Regions from separate parts of the Kitasatospora sp. NPDC001119 genome, predicted to be linked through region 2. Evidence: riboswitches for the same ligand, from Rfam matches in the RefSeq annotation. Region 2 holds a riboswitch; each other region holds the start of a gene.

Region 1 (4,748 bases), on a different contig from region 2:
AGCCGGTTCTGGACGGAGAGCGAGCCGCCGAGCGCCGCGATCCGGTCCAGGCTGTCCGGGGAGACGGTCTCGGCGTGGTCGAAGAGCCACCGGTTCCCGGCGGGGAAGAGCCCCTCGGCGGCGAGCCCCTCGAACACCGCGAGGTCGCGCCGGATCGTCTCGTCGTACGTCGCGTGTAGCCGGAAGCCCCAGCCGTGCTCGGTGAGCAGGCGCACGGCCTTGGCGAACTCCCCTTCGTAGGCGTTCAGTTCGGGGCGCGGCTCGGCGAAGTTCTCGAAGTCGGCGGCGGCCCAGGTGAGGTTCTCGCCGGCGCCGTTCAGCCGCAGCCACTCGTCGCCGTCCCCGGGCCGGACCGTCTCGACCCAGCGGGTGAGGTCGTCGACTTCCTGGCCGGGGGTCTGCGGGAACAGGTGGTAGGCGATGCGGAGCGAGAGCAGCCCGTCGCGGGCGAGTTCGGTCACCGTGGCGTAGTTCTCCGGGAAGCTCTGGAACCCGCCGGCGGCGTCGATCGCGGAGGTCAGCCCGAAGCGGTTCAGCTCGCGCAGGAAGTGCCGGGTGGACGTCCTGCGCTCCTCGCCCTCCAGTGTCGGGGCCTTGGCGAGCGTGGAGTAGAGGACCAGGGCGCTCGGGGCGGCCAGCAGCATGCCGTTGGGCTCGCCGCCGCGGCCCCGGACGATCTGGCCGCCCTTCGGGTCCGGGGTGTCGCGGGTGTAGCCGACGGCGCGCAGCGCGGCGCGGTTGAGGACCGCCGACTGGTAGAGGTGGAGGACGAACACCGGGGTGTCCGGCGCCGCCTCGTTCAGCTCGGCGGGGGTCGGCAGCCGCCGCTCGGCGAACTGCTCCGCCGACCAGCCGCCGACGACCCGCACCCACTGCCCCCGGGGCGTCCGGGCGGCCTGCTCCCGCAGCATCGCCAGGCCCTGGCGCAGCGACCGCACACCGTCCCAGCGCAGCTCCAGGACGTAGTTGAGGCCACCGCGGATCACGTGCAGGTGCGCGTCGTTGAGGCCGGGCACCACGCGGCGGCCGAGCGCGTCGACCACCACCGTGGACGGGCCGACGGCCGGGGCTATGTCCGCGTCGTCCCCGACGGCCGTGATCAGGCCGTTCCGGATGGCGAGGGCGCCGGCCTGCGGGCGGCGGGCGTCCCCGGTGTGGATCCGGGCGTTGCGGACGACGACGTCGGCGGCGTGTTCGGTGACGTTCTCCGTGCGGGGGACCAGCCCGCCGACCGGCATTGCAGGCACCTCGACGGCCTCCAGTCATGGGTTCGGGCCGCCGCCCGGAGCGGGCGGCGGCGCGGCGCGGTCGAGCCGGACGAGCCCAAGAGGCTGTCCTGTTCGCTCTCATGACGGAACGTTAGGCAGTGGCATGGTGTCGGAGTTGGCCCACAGTGCACCGGCACCGGTCCGGGAGCGCACCGGCCGGGCGCGAGGGCGGTGTCCGAGTGTCGGCCGGGGGTCGAACCGGGGCGGCGCCCGCCGGTCAGCTCTCGGAGCGCCGCAGCAGGTAGGTGTCCATGATCCAGCCCTTGCGCGCGCGGGCCGACTCGCGCAACTCGCTGATCCGCGGGGCGGCTTCGGCCAGCGGACCGGCGACGAGGATCTCGTCGGGGGTGCCGAGGTACGCGCCGTAACGGATCTCCAGCCCCTCCGGGTCGATCCCGGTGAAGGCGGCGCGGCCGTCGAGCATCACCACGACGTCGTCCACGTCCTCGGGGAAGCCCTCGGCCAGCCGGCGGCCGGTGGTGATCTGCACCGGGCGGCCGACCCGGGTCAGCGTGCTGCGGTGGCGGGCGGCGAGCGCGGAGACGCTGCTGATGCCCGGGACCACCTCGTAGTCGAAGCCGACGGCGCCGCGGGCCAGGACGTCGTCCACCACGGCGATGACGCTGTCGTAGAGGCTCGGATCCCCCCAGACCAGGAACGCGCCCGTCTCGCCCTCACCGAGGTGCTCGGAGAGCAACTGCTCGACCAGGTCGGCCCGGCGGACGCGCCAGTCGTCCACGGCGGCCGCGTACGCGGGGGTGGTCCGGTCCCGCTCCGCGTCCGGCGCCTCGACCACCCGGTGGCCTGGCCGGCCGTGCTCGGCCAGCATCCGGCGGCGCAGCCGGATCAGGTCCTGCCGGTCCTCGTTCTTGTCGAGGATGAAGAAGACGTCCGTGCGGGCGAGCGCCTTGACCGCCTGCAGGGTGAGGTGGTCGGGGTCGCCCGCGCCGATGCCGATGACGAAGATGTGCCGCATGGGAGGCATTCTGCCGTCCGGGACGCCCTGGTCGCGTCGGCGGCCGGGAGGGGCGCGTCCCGATGTCGGGCGGCGGCCACCGTGATGTCACGTTCGAACCCTTGACCGGATCTTTTCCGTATCGCCATGATGGGCCGTCATGTTGTGACTCCGCCGCTGGGGGAAGTCCGGTTCGAATCCGGCGCTGGCCCGCAACGGTAGGCCGCCGGCTCCTGGTCGGAGGCGAGCCCGAGTACCCGTCGGCGGAGGCGTGTCGTCCCTCCTCCCGTCGTGGTCCGCGGGCCGGAGCCCCGAGGGCCGCCCCGGCTGTCGCCGCCGCCCTCCGGGCCCCTGCGCGCGGGCCCGGAAAGGCCACCATGCCCACGCTCCGCCGCACCCTCGGTCTGCTCGCGATACCCGCCGTGGCGCTCGCCACCGCACTCCCGGCGGTCACCGCCGCCCACGCCGCGCCCGTGAACGCGACCGCCGCCGCGACCTCGTCCCCGACGGTCCGTCCCGACGCCGCCGCGGGCGGCTGGCTGGCCCGCCAACTCGTCGACGGCGACCACTTCGAGTCCGTCTTCAACGGGACCGCCTACCCCGACCAGGGCCTCACCATCGACGCCGTACTGGCCTTCGCCGCCTCGCGCGGCTCCGACGAGGCCGCCGCGAAGGCCACCGCCTGGCTGGCGAAGCCCGAGATCATCGGCGGCTACCTCGGCGACGGCACCACCGAGGCCTACGCGGGCGCGACCGCCAAGCTGCTGCTCGCCGTCGAGGTCCGCGGCGGGGACCCGACGGCCTTCGGCGGCGTCGACCTGCCGGCCCGCCTGCGGTCGCTGCAGACCGCCGAGGGCCGGTTCTCCGACCGCTCCCAGTGGGGCGACTACAGCAACACCTTCGGCCAGTCCCTCGCCGTGATCGCCCTGCACCGCACGCCCGGTGGCGCCCCGGCGGCGGCCGTGGACTTCCTGGCGAACAGCCAGTGCGCGGACGGCGGCTTCCCGCTCTCCTTCGGCCAGGCCGCCTGCACCAGCGACGCCGACGCCACCGCGCTCGCCGTCCAGGCCCTCGCCGCCACCGGGCGCGCCGCCAAGGCGAACACGGGCCTGGGCTGGCTCACCGCCCACCAGAACGCCGACGGCGGCTTCGCGGCCGCCGGGGCGACCGCCTCCAACGCCAACAGCACCGGCCTGGCCACCCAGGCGCTGCTCTCCGGCGGACGCCTCGGCCCCGGCCTCAAGGCCTGGGGCCGGCTGGTGAAGCTCCAGCAGGGCTGCTCCGCCGACCCGGCGGTCCGCGGCGCCGTCGCCTACGACGCGACCGGCTTCAACGCGGGCACCGGCGCCCGGGCCACGGCGCAGGCCGTCCTCGGCCTCGCGGGCACCCCGCTGTCCACGCTCTCCGCCTCCGGGGCCGCCCCCGACGCCCCGACCCAGGCCTGCCCGCCGGCGCCGGCCACGCGCTGAACCACGCTGACACCGCGAGGAGTTCACCGATGAGCGACACCCCCACCCCGGTCCGCCCGGCCCGCCGTACGCTCGGGTCGATCGCCGCCGCGGCGGCCCTCACCGCCGGACTGCTCGGCGTCTGCGCCGTCCAGGCGCCGCAGGCGCGGGCGGCCGCCTGCGGCGGCACCACCGGCGTCACCGTCGTGGTCGACTTCACCGCCGTCGGCGGCGGCATCCAGACCGGCTGCGCGCCCGGCGACCCGGCCAGCGGCCTGGCCGCGCTCACCGGCGCCGGATTCTCGTACGCCTTCCACCCGCGCTACCCGGGCTTCGTCTGCACCATCAACGCCCTGCCGACGACCTGCACCAACCCGACCGGCAGCGCCTACTGGTCGTACTGGCACGCCCAGCACGGCGGCCCCTGGTCGTACAGCACCCTGGGCGCGGGCAGCTACGACCCGGCCCCCGGCGACGTCGAGGGCTGGTCCTTCGGCGCCGGCGCACAGCCGGGCACCACCGCGCCCTGACAGGCGGAGGGCCACCGGCGCCCCGGCCCCTTCTCCGGAAGGGGCCGGGGCGCCGGTGCCAGGGGCTCAGGCGCCGCGGGACGCTCGGCGCCGCCGGTCGAGGTGTCCGACCAGCCGTACGGTTGCCACCGCGGCGGCCGTGAACAACAGGGTGTCGACCATGGTGCCCGCGGTGGTCAGCCACGCGGGGTCGTCGCCGTCGGGCACGCGCGTCGCGGTGAACAGCCCGCCGACGCCCGTCGAACGTACTGTCATTCGACGGCCGCGCCCACTCGCGGTCCTCCCTGAGGATCCGGTCCATCGTCATGGGTTTCGGTGTTCTCGTCCCGGCCGGGCCGGCCGTCGGCATCCAGATCACGCCGACGTGGTGGTCCACTTCCGCCGCCGGCCCCGCGGACCGACCTCTCGGCGTGCCGGCCTGGCCCCGCGGGTACGGCTTCGCACTCGGCGTGCGCGGTTGACCCGACATCACGACGAAGGCCCAGGCGGCCCCGGGGCGGCCTGTCATGACACGGCGTCAGATCGCATACTCGTCGGTATGAGCGAT
Region 2 (4,748 bases):
CGTTCGGCGTGCGCCTCGGTGCGGGCGATCACCTCGGCCGTGTAGCGCAGGGCGTCGCCCGGGTGCTCGTCGGTGAGGGCGTGGAAGCCGCGCGGGGTGTGGTCGTCCGGGTGGAAGGGGTAGCGCCGCAGGCTCACCTCGGTCCCCTCGGTGCTGCCCTCGACGTCGTACGCGGTGGGCCACTCGGCGGCCCCGGGGCAGGGGGCGGGCCTGGGGTAGGGCGGCAGGGCCGGTTCGTCCCCGGGCTCGTCCAGGCCGTCCAGGAAGGAGTAGAGCAGCGGGCGCAGCAGCCGGGCGGATTCGCCGCGGTGGGCGAGCGAGCGGTCGGTGATCTCGCGCAGGCCGGCCGGGGCCTCGGCGAGGGCCCGTTCGAGCTGGGCGGCGAGGTCCCCGTCCGGGTCGAGGACGGGGGCGGCCTGGCCGAAGGCGTAGCTGGGGGAGCGCGGGTCGAGTTCGGCGGCGCCGGTGGCGACGAGCATGGTGCGGTGTTCCAGGGCGGCGCCGTAGACGGTGACCGAGCCGTGGTCGCCGATCACGCAGTCGGCGGCGACGAGCGCGGCCTGCCAGCCCTGGTGGGGCGGGATCAGGCGCAGGCCCATCCGGCGGGCGTCGTCGAGCAGCGCCCCGGGGGCGTGGCGGCTCCACACGTTGGGGTGCAGCACGACGGCCACCGTGTACTCGTCGGCGGGCAGTTGGCGGACGAGCCGCCGGGGCAGGTCGGGGTGGCGGCCGAATAACGAGTGCTCGCTCCAGGTGGAGCTGACGACGACGAGCCGTCGGCCGCCGACGGCGCCGAGCGCGGCGCGGTAGCCGTCCCGGGAGCGCCGGCTGGCGAGCATCCGGTCGAAGCACGGGTCGCCGACCACCCGGGCGACGTCCAGGGCCTCGGGGCAGGAGGTCCGCAGCCGGTCCAGCTGTTCGGGGTGGGAGAGCCCGAGGACGTCCACGAACACCCGCCCGCGGTGGGTGAGTTCGTTGCGGGACAGGCCGGCGGCGCTGACCGTGTCGCCGGTGGACTCGGTGACCAGGCGGTTGTAGCCGGCGCCGTGCGGCAGGACGACGAGGCGGGCGTCCAGGCGGTGCATGGAGGAGTGGACGGCGCAGGCGACGGCCAGGTCGAAGCGGTGGCGGACGGCGTCGTCCCAGTCCAGCACGGTGAAGCCGGACAGGCCGTGCAGGTACTCGTCCAGGGCGCGGTCGGCGAAGACGGAACCGGGGTTGACGGTGAAGTACCACTCGATGCCGTGCGGGCTCAGCAGGGAGAGGACGTCCAGCACCCGGGTGGCCGAGGTGAGGGTGCGGGCGACCGCCAGCACGCGGGCCTTGACCGGGTCGGTGTTCCAGCGGTCGGCGGGCCAGGCATGGGGGTGGGACGGCACATCATGATCGTACTGGCCGGGGCCGTTCACGGCGCGCCTTCCCGAGCGGGAGTCAGCGGCCCGAGCGGGAGTCGGCGGACCGGGCAGGAGTCGGCGGACCGAGCGGGAGTCGGCAGATCGGGCAGGCGTCGGCGGGAGGGGTCAGCCCACTGCCGCGCTGGGCTCGTGGTGCTCGGCGGCGGCGCACTCGTCGAGGAGGGGGCGCATGGCCTCGTCCACGAGCCGGTAGCGCACCACTCGTCCGTCCCGGTCGCCGGTGACCACGCCGGCCGTGCGGAGCAGCCGCAGGGCCTGGGAGACGGCGGGGTCGCGCATGCCGGTGGCCACCGCGAGGTCGCTGACGGCGAGCGGGCCGGCCCGGTGGAGGGCGAGCAGCAGGGCGAGCCGTCCGGGGTCGGCGAGCAGGGAGAACCGCTCGGCCCAGGACCGGACGTGTGCGGGGTCGCCGATCGCGGCGATGGCCTCGCAGACCCGGTGCCCGTCGATGGTGCGGTGGCCCGCGCGGTCGGCCGGTACGAGATGCATGCGGACATTCTTGCAGGCGGTCGCCTGTGATCCTGGACACCTGCGCAGGTGCGCAGCCTTGCACGGGTCGGGGCGCGGCCCCTACGGTGTTCCCCGCCGTGGTGCTCGGGAAGACCGGTGACGGACCCTCAGGGGTCCCAGCCCGGAGCGGCCCTCGCCACTGTGATCGGGTCGTTCCTCCGCCCGCGGAGGAACGTCGTCCGTGCCCACGGAGCCACTGGGTGCCTCGCGCACCTGGGAAGGCGGGCACGGGTATCCCGTCAGCCAGGAGACCGGCCACGGCATCTCACGAGGTTTTCCACGAGGTGCTGGAGCGTGATCCGCAGATGACCCTGCCCGAAACCGTTGCCGCCGGCGCGAAGCCGGCCCCTTCCGTGCTGCCCAGCTTCAGATGGCGGCGCGAGGACACCGTCCGTACGGCCGGGCTGATGGCGGTGATCGTGGCCATGCACGTGGTGGCCTTCGGCACGCTGATCTTCCTGGTCGCGCCCGAGCGGTACGCGGTCGGTACCCAGGTCTTCGGGGTGGGCCTCGGCATCACCGCGTACACCCTCGGGATGCGGCACGCCTTCGACGCCGACCACATCGCGGTGATCGACAACACCACCCGCAAACTGATGGCGGACGGCAAGCGGCCGGTCTCGGTGGGCTTCTGGTTCGCCCTCGGGCACTCCTCGATGGTGGTGCTGATGGCCGCCCTGGTGGCGGGCGGCGCGCAGCTGGCGAACACACTGATGGACGACGAGTCGGCCACCCACAAGTGGCTGGGCGTGATCGGGACGACCACCTCCGGCGTGTTCCTCTACCTGATCGGTGCGCTCAACCTGGCGGCGCTGCTCGGCATCCTCAGGGTGTTCCGCTCGATGCGGGCCGGGAAGTTCGACGAGAAGGAGCTGGAGGCGCACCTCGACTCGCGCGGCTTCATGGCCCGGGTGCTGAACCGGGCGACCCGTTCGATCACCCGGCCGGGGCAGATGTTCCCGGTGGGCATGGTGCTGGGCCTGGGCTTCGACACGGCGACCGAGGTCACCCTGATGGTGATGGCCGGCTCGGGCGCGGCCTCCGGGCTGCCCTGGTACGCGATCGTCTGCCTGCCGCTGCTGTTCGCGGCGGGGATGAGCCTGTTCGACACCCTGGACGGGACGTTCATGAACTTCGCGTACCAGTGGGCCTTCGCCAACCCGGTCCGGAAGGTGTACTACAACCTGACCATCACGGGTCTGTCGATCGCGGTGGCCTTCATCATCGGCACCATCGAGCTGGTCGGGGTGCTGCACGAGAAGCTCGACCTGACCGACCCGGTCACCGGGTTCGTCGCGGACATCTCGCTGGACAACGTGGGCTACGCCATCGCCGGGCTGTTCGTGGTCGTCTGGGCGATCGCGATCGGGTACTGGAAGCTCGCCCGGGTCGAGCAGCGCTGGACGCCCGAGGGCTCCTGAGCCGAGCGGCCAGGCCGCGAACGGCGCCTCCCCGAGTCCGGGGAGGCGCCGTTCGCGCGTCCGGGGTCAGCGCTCCTCGCGGAAGTCGACGTGCCGGCCCGCGGCCGGGTCGTACTTGCGCAGGACCATCCGGTCCGGGTCGTTGCGGCGGTTCTTGCGGGTCACGTAGGTGAAGCCGGTGCCGGCGGTGGAGCGGAGCCTGATCACCGGGCGCAGTTCGCTGCGGGCCATGGGACGTCCTCCTGGGGTCTGGGGGTCGGGGTCTCGGGGTCCGGTCCGAGGGGTTGGCTCGAACCGTACATCGAAATGGAAGTCATTTTCATCTGGTGTAACGTGAGCCCGGTCCTGCCCATTCCCGGACGCCAGGGAGCACCCATGTCCGCCCGCTGCCAACTCACCGGCCGCCGGCCCGGCTTCGGCAACGCGATCTCGCACTCGCACCGCCGCACCGGCCGCCGCTTCGACCCCAACATCCAGCGCAAGCGCTACTGGCTGCCCGGCGAGGGCCGGTACGTCCGGCTGACGCTGAGCGCCAAGGGCATCCGCACCGTCGACGCGATCGGCGTCGAGGCCGCCGTCGCCCGCATCCGCGCCCGGGGGGAGAAGGTCTGATGGCCAAGCAGAGCAAGATCGCCAAGAACGAGCGGCGGCGCGCCGTCGTCGCCCGCCACGCCGAGCGCCGGGCCGAGCTCAAGCGGACCATCGCCCACCCCGGCACCGGCCCCGCCGAGCGCGCCGCCGCCCAGGCCGAGCTCGCCCGCCAGCCGCGCGACGCCAGCGCCACCCGGGTCCGCAACCGGGACGCCGTGGACGGCCGGCCCCGCGGCTACCTGCGGGCCTTCGGCCTCTCCCGGGTCAACCTGCGCGCGCACGCCCACGCCGGGCACCTGCCCGGCGTCCGCAAGGCGAGCTGGTGAGCGCCGTGGACGGGACCAGGCTGCCGGTGGTGGTCGTCGCCGGCCTGCACGCGGAGCAGCGCCGGGCCGCCGTCGAGGAACTGGCGGCGGCCGCGGTGGACGCCGTGGTCCTGCACCACGACCTGCGGGACGCCGCGCTCGGCACCGTCCGCCGCGAGCTGCGCGACGCCGCCGGGGCCTTCGACGTGGCCGACGTCCCGCTGGCGAACGACTGCCCGTGCTGCGCCCTGCGCGAGGACCTGCTGCCCCGGCTGCTGGAGATCGCCGACGGCGGCCGGTACGGACTGGCGATCGTCGAACTGTGGGGCGGCAGCGACCCGCACCCCGCGGTCGAGGTGATCGCCGGGGGAGAGGTGGACGGGCGGCGGCTCGACGACGTCGTCGAACTGGCGGGCGTGGTCACCGCCGTCGACCCGGACCGGCTGGTCGGCGAGCTCTCCGTCCCCGACGACCTGGTGGAGCACGGCGAGCAGACCGCCTCGCGC
Region 3 (4,748 bases), on a different contig from region 2:
AGCTTCGCCCGCACCGCCCAGTGGCCGAGCGGCGACAGCTCCGCGGCGTCGTTCCTGCGCACCAGGGCGCCGACGGCCGCCAGGCCGTCCAGCATCCAGTCCAGGACGGCGGCCACGTCCGAGGGCGCGGCCGGGGTGTCGATCTGCGGCGCACGGCAGGTGCCGCGGACGGCGGAGACGGCCGAGGCCGCGTGCGGCACCGGCGACAGGCCGGGTCCGCCGAGGCCGGTGCCGACCCGGCGCTCGTCCAGGCCGCGGCGCAGCAGCTCCAGCAGCTCGCTCTCGGCGACCGGGCCGTCCACCAGGTGCAGGAAGGAGAGCAGCTGCGGGGCCTGGTCCACGGCCTGCCCGGCCAGGACGGCGAAGACGCCGCGCAGCGCCGCGGGCGGCACCGGGGCGAGCAGGGTCCAGGCGTCGAACAGCGCCGACCAGCCGCGCACCACGGCCTCGTCGTCGTGCTCCCAGGCGTGCAGGCGCCAGCCGGGGCCGGCTCCGCCGTCCCGGGCCTCCACCAGGCCCACCAGCAGCGCCTGCCCCCACGCCTTGGCGGCGGCACCGACCGTCATGGCCAGGGCCCGGCCCGCCGCGCGGGCGTCGTCCGGGAGCAGCTCGCCGCGCTTGTCGACCTCGGCCAGCTCACCGGCCCAGCGGGCGACCCGGACGGCGTCCACCAGCATCCGGCGGGCCAGCGGCGCCAGCTCGGAGGGTGCCGGAAAGCCCTCCGGCACGGGAACCCTGCCCCGCCCGGGAGCCGGAGCGGGCCCTCGTCGCCGGGGTACTGCGTTACGGGGGACTCCCGCCCCGCCCGGCCTGCCACCGGCGGGCCGTTGGGCCGTTCCGGGGAGACGGGTCACCGTCGCACCGGTACCGATCGTCGGCGGGAGCGGGGCATCACGGTCGCGCGGGTTCCGAGACGTCACGTCGAGCAGTCTTCCCCTTGTACCGGCCTTCTGTCACATCCGGTTGTCCGTACGACCGGGCGACCGCCGGTGGCACCTCCGCAAGATCGGGCAACAACGGCAAACCGCCTGGCCGGAAACGTGTGACCTGCCCATGCCACGGGGGGCGGCCCGGTTGCCGGGAATGCTCGGGCGGTCACCGTGCGTACGGGTGGGGGGTAAGGGGTCGGGCCAAATATTGCTCCTGACAGCCGAGGGGCCCGTACGGGGGCGTTTCGGCCCGGCGACGCCCGGCAGGACTGTCCAGCCCGAATCCGGACGGATGGCGGGCGGGGTGATCGGGATCGAGCCGCACCGGAAGTCGGCCGGGCCGACTTTTCACGCGGGCCCGGAGGAATGGGAGGAACGTTCATTCTCGGACGGGGGGAATCGCGCCGGGAAAAGCGGCGGGGACCAGCCGAAAACGCCCTCGCGCACAGGGGGGGTGGTTGAGGGGCCAGGGCCGGTCTTCGGACTCGCCTCTGCGGGGCGAACGACGGGAGTCCGAAGACAGGTCCTAGAGCAGCGGGGTGAGCCAGCGGCGGAGGAGTTCGGTGTAGCGGTCGGGGGCGGTGTTCCAGAGGGTGGCGTGGTCGGCGCCGGGGAAGGGCTGGAGGCTCACCACGTCGCGGCGGGCGGCGGCCAGCTTCTCGGCGGCGCCGAAGGGCGCGATCCGGTCCCCTGGGCTGTGCAGGAGGAGGGTCGGCACCCGCAGGTCGGTGCCGTCGGCGATGCGGCCGAAGTCGGCGAGGTCGACCCCGGTGCGGCCCTCGGCGGCGAGGGCGCCGAGCTCGGCGGCGACGCCCTGGAAGCCGGCCCGGGCGGCGTCCCGGCGGGCGGAGGCGGGCAGGTCGAGCACGGGCGAGTCGAGGATCAGACCGCGGACGGCGTGCGACCAGGCGGAGCGGGCCACGGTCTGCAGCACGATGGTCGCGCCGACGGACCAGCCGTACAGGATCACCTTGCCCGCGCCGCTGTCGAGCGCCAGCCGTACCGCCGCCTCGATGTCGCGCCACTCGGTCTCGCCGAAGTGGCTGAGCCCGTCCGGGGAGGCGGGGGCGCCCCGGTCGCCGCGGTAGGTGACGGCGAGGGCGGGCAGGCCGAGCCGGTCGAGGACGGGGAGCACCGGGAGGGTCTGCCGGCGGTCGTCGCCGGGGCCGTGCACCAGGATCACCCAGGTGCCGCGCTTGCCGTCGAGCCGCCAGGCGGGGAGGGCGCCGAGCTCGCCGTCGGCGGTGGTGTCGGCGAAGGCCAGGCCGAGCGCCTCGGTGGGGTCGCCGAGGTGGACCCGCGGGGTGAAGCGGACCTCCGTGCCGGGGACGAGGGTGCCCCGGTCGGCGCGGACCAGTCGGCGGGTGACGCCCTGTTCGTCGGCGTGCAGCACCTCCTCGACGACCGCGTGCCCGCCGTCCGCCCACTCCACCGCCCAGCGGCCGGGGCGCAGGCTCGCGGGGCCGCGGGTGAAGGTGACCCGGCCGGCGGCGAGGGCGCGGACCTGGACCGGCCCGGACTCCTGGACGGCGGTCACCGGACGGACCATCCGCTCGGAGGCCCGGCGGCCGACCACCAGCACGGCGGCCCCCACCGCGGCGGCCGCCACGACGGCGGCGGTTCCCCAACGCATCTCGCTCCCCGCTCTGTTGTTCACGGACGTCGTTCACGGACGTTCTTCACGGACCGGACGGTGTTCGAGCCCCAGTTCACCGGCGCTCCGCCCGACCGGCCACCGGGCTGGGCCGTCCGGGTCACCCGGCGGGCGCTCCCGGGGCGCTCAGGGCAGTACTCAGGGGGTGCCGGTGGCGGGGGTCGGGGCGGGGCCGCGCCGGGCGATCCGACCGGGCGTCAGCGGCGTCCCCGTGTGACCAACCCCTCCGTGACCTCGGTTGACTCCCGGTTCGGGCCCGTGATGGGATCCTGGGGCCAAACGGAGGCATGGAGAGGAAGCCGGTGGAAGTCCGGCGCGGTCCCGCCACTGTCACCGGGGAGCACGCTCGGAACATCGCCACGGCGGGCCGTCGACGGCCGCTGGAAGGCCCCGGGGGTGCGTTCGACCCGGAAGCCAGGAGACTCTCGCCGCCGTCACGTCGATCCAGGGCGCGGACCCTGAGTGAGGACACGCACGCGATGCAGGCTGCCCCGCCCGGCCGGACTCCGAGCTGCCCTCCGCCGTGCGGCCGATGACCCCGCGCGCGCCTTCCCCCGCTCCGCGCCCGCTGACCCGAGCCTCGCGCCCGCTGGCCCGCGCCGCCGTGTTCGCACTCGGCGCCGCCGCGGGCTACGCCGCCGACGCCCGCTTCGCCGACCCCCGCCGGGGCCACCCGGTGGCCTTCTTCGGCAGCGCCGCGACCCGGCTGGAGCGGCGGCTGTGGCGCGACGACCGCGCCGCCGGGGCCGGGTACACCGCGCTGTGCGTGGGCGCGGTCGCGGCGGGCGCGTTCGCCCTGGACCGTACGGTGGGCCGGCGCCCGCTGGGCCGGGCGGCGCTGGCGGCGGCCGCGACCTGGACGGTGCTTGGCGGCACCTCGCTGACCCGGGAGGCCCGCACCATCGGCCGCTCGCTGGCCGCCGGCGACCTCGCCGCCGCCCGGGAGCGGCTGCCGCACCTGTGCGGGCGGGACCCGAGCGCGCTGGACGGGCAGCAGATCGCCCGGGCGGTGGTCGAGTCGGTGGCCGAGAACACCGCCGACGCCGTGGTGAACGCGCTGACCTGGGGCGCCCTGGCCGGCACCCCCGGCCTGCTGGCCTTCCGCGCCGTGAACACCCTGGACGCCATGGTCGGCCACCGCTCGCCCCGCTACGCCCGGTTCGGCTGGGCCTCGGCCCGGCTGGACGACGTGGCGGGCTGGCCGGGCGCCCGGCTGACGGCGCTGCTGACGGTGGCCGCCGCCCCCGAGCCCCGGACCGCCTGGCGGGTCTGGCGGCGCGACGGCTCCGCGCACCCGAGCCCGAACGCGGGCCAGGCCGAATCGGCGTTCGCCGGCGCGGTGGGCGTCCGACTGGGCGGCACGCTGCGGTACGGGGAGCGGGTGGAGCACCGGCCCGTCCTGGGCGCGGAGCTGCGGCCGGTGACGGTGGACGACATCGAGCGGGCCTGCGCGCTCTCCCGGCGGGTGGGCGCACTGGCGCTGGGTACGACGGTCGCGGGGCACGTCCTGCTGCGGGCACTGCTGAAGAAGAGGGGACGGGCATGAGCAACGCACTGCTGGTCGCGGGGACGACCTCGGACGCGGGCAAGAGCGTGGTGACGGCCGGGATCTGCCGGTGGCTCGCCCGCCAGGGCGTGCGGGTCGCGCCGTTCAAGGCGCAGAACATGTCGCTCAACTCCTTCGTCACCGCCGACGGCGCCGAGATCGGCCGCGCCCAGGCGATGCAGGCGCAGGCCGCCCGGGTGGAGCCGGAGGCGGCGATGAACCCGGTGCTGCTCAAGCCGGGCGCGGACGGCCGCAGCCAGGTGGTGCTGCTCGGCCGGCCGGTGGCCGAGGTCGGCGCGCTGGACTACCGCGAGCGCAAGCCCGTCCTGCTGGAGCGCGCCCTGGAGTGCCTGGCCGACCTGCGCGGCCGCTACGACGTGGTGGTCTGCGAGGGCGCGGGATCGCCCGCCGAGATCAACCTGCGCGACCGCGACATCGCCAACATGGGCCTGGCCACGGCCGCCGCCCTGCCGGTGGTGGTGGTCGGGGACATCGACCGCGGCGGGGTCTTCGCGGCGATGTACGGGACGCTGGCGCTGCTGTCGGCGGAGGACCAGCGGCACGTGGCGGGCTGGTTCGTCAACAAGTTCCGCGGCGACGCGCGGCTGCTGGCGCCCGG

Evidence for each region. A riboswitch is a leader RNA that binds a small molecule or an ion and turns the genes downstream of it on or off. The one in region 2 is predicted to bind cobalamin.
Region 1: it holds a riboswitch for cobalamin, as region 2 does, so the genes downstream of both, ACWDD9_RS32230 (prenyltransferase/squalene oxidase repeat-containing protein) here and ACWDD9_RS05290 (Nickel transporter NicT) in region 2, are expected to answer to the same signal.
Region 3: it holds a riboswitch for cobalamin, as region 2 does, so the genes downstream of both, ACWDD9_RS17430 (cobalamin biosynthesis protein) here and ACWDD9_RS05290 (Nickel transporter NicT) in region 2, are expected to answer to the same signal.

What each region holds. Positions count from the first base shown of each region.
Region 1 covers NZ_JBSFKI010000032.1:13,548-18,295, reverse strand. Annotated here, with positions in the region: gene ACWDD9_RS32240 (amidohydrolase) at 1-1,238, opposite strand, end outside; gene cobF (precorrin-6A synthase (deacetylating)) at 1,486-2,244, opposite strand; cobalamin riboswitch at 2,382-2,502, shown strand; gene ACWDD9_RS32230 (prenyltransferase/squalene oxidase repeat-containing protein) at 2,601-3,692, shown strand; gene ACWDD9_RS32225 (hypothetical protein) at 3,722-4,201, shown strand; gene ACWDD9_RS32220 (hypothetical protein) at 4,268-4,456, opposite strand; gene ACWDD9_RS32215 (protein kinase domain-containing protein) at 4,740-4,748, shown strand, end outside.
Region 2 covers NZ_JBSFKI010000003.1:225,814-230,561, reverse strand. Annotated here, with positions in the region: gene ACWDD9_RS05300 (hypothetical protein) at 1-1,379, opposite strand, end outside; gene ACWDD9_RS05295 (ArsR/SmtB family transcription factor) at 1,521-1,904, opposite strand; cobalamin riboswitch at 1,987-2,199, shown strand; gene ACWDD9_RS05290 (Nickel transporter NicT) at 2,231-3,346, shown strand; gene rpmG (50S ribosomal protein L33) at 3,413-3,577, opposite strand; gene rpmB (50S ribosomal protein L28) at 3,722-3,958, shown strand; gene rpsN (30S ribosomal protein S14) at 3,958-4,263, shown strand; gene ACWDD9_RS05270 (CobW family GTP-binding protein) at 4,269-4,748, shown strand, end outside.
Region 3 covers NZ_JBSFKI010000012.1:165,022-169,769, reverse strand. Annotated here, with positions in the region: gene ACWDD9_RS17440 (hypothetical protein) at 1-728, opposite strand, end outside; gene ACWDD9_RS17435 (alpha/beta hydrolase family protein) at 1,456-2,562, opposite strand; cobalamin riboswitch at 2,877-3,007, shown strand; gene ACWDD9_RS17430 (cobalamin biosynthesis protein) at 3,116-4,129, shown strand; gene ACWDD9_RS17425 (cobyric acid synthase) at 4,126-4,748, shown strand, end outside.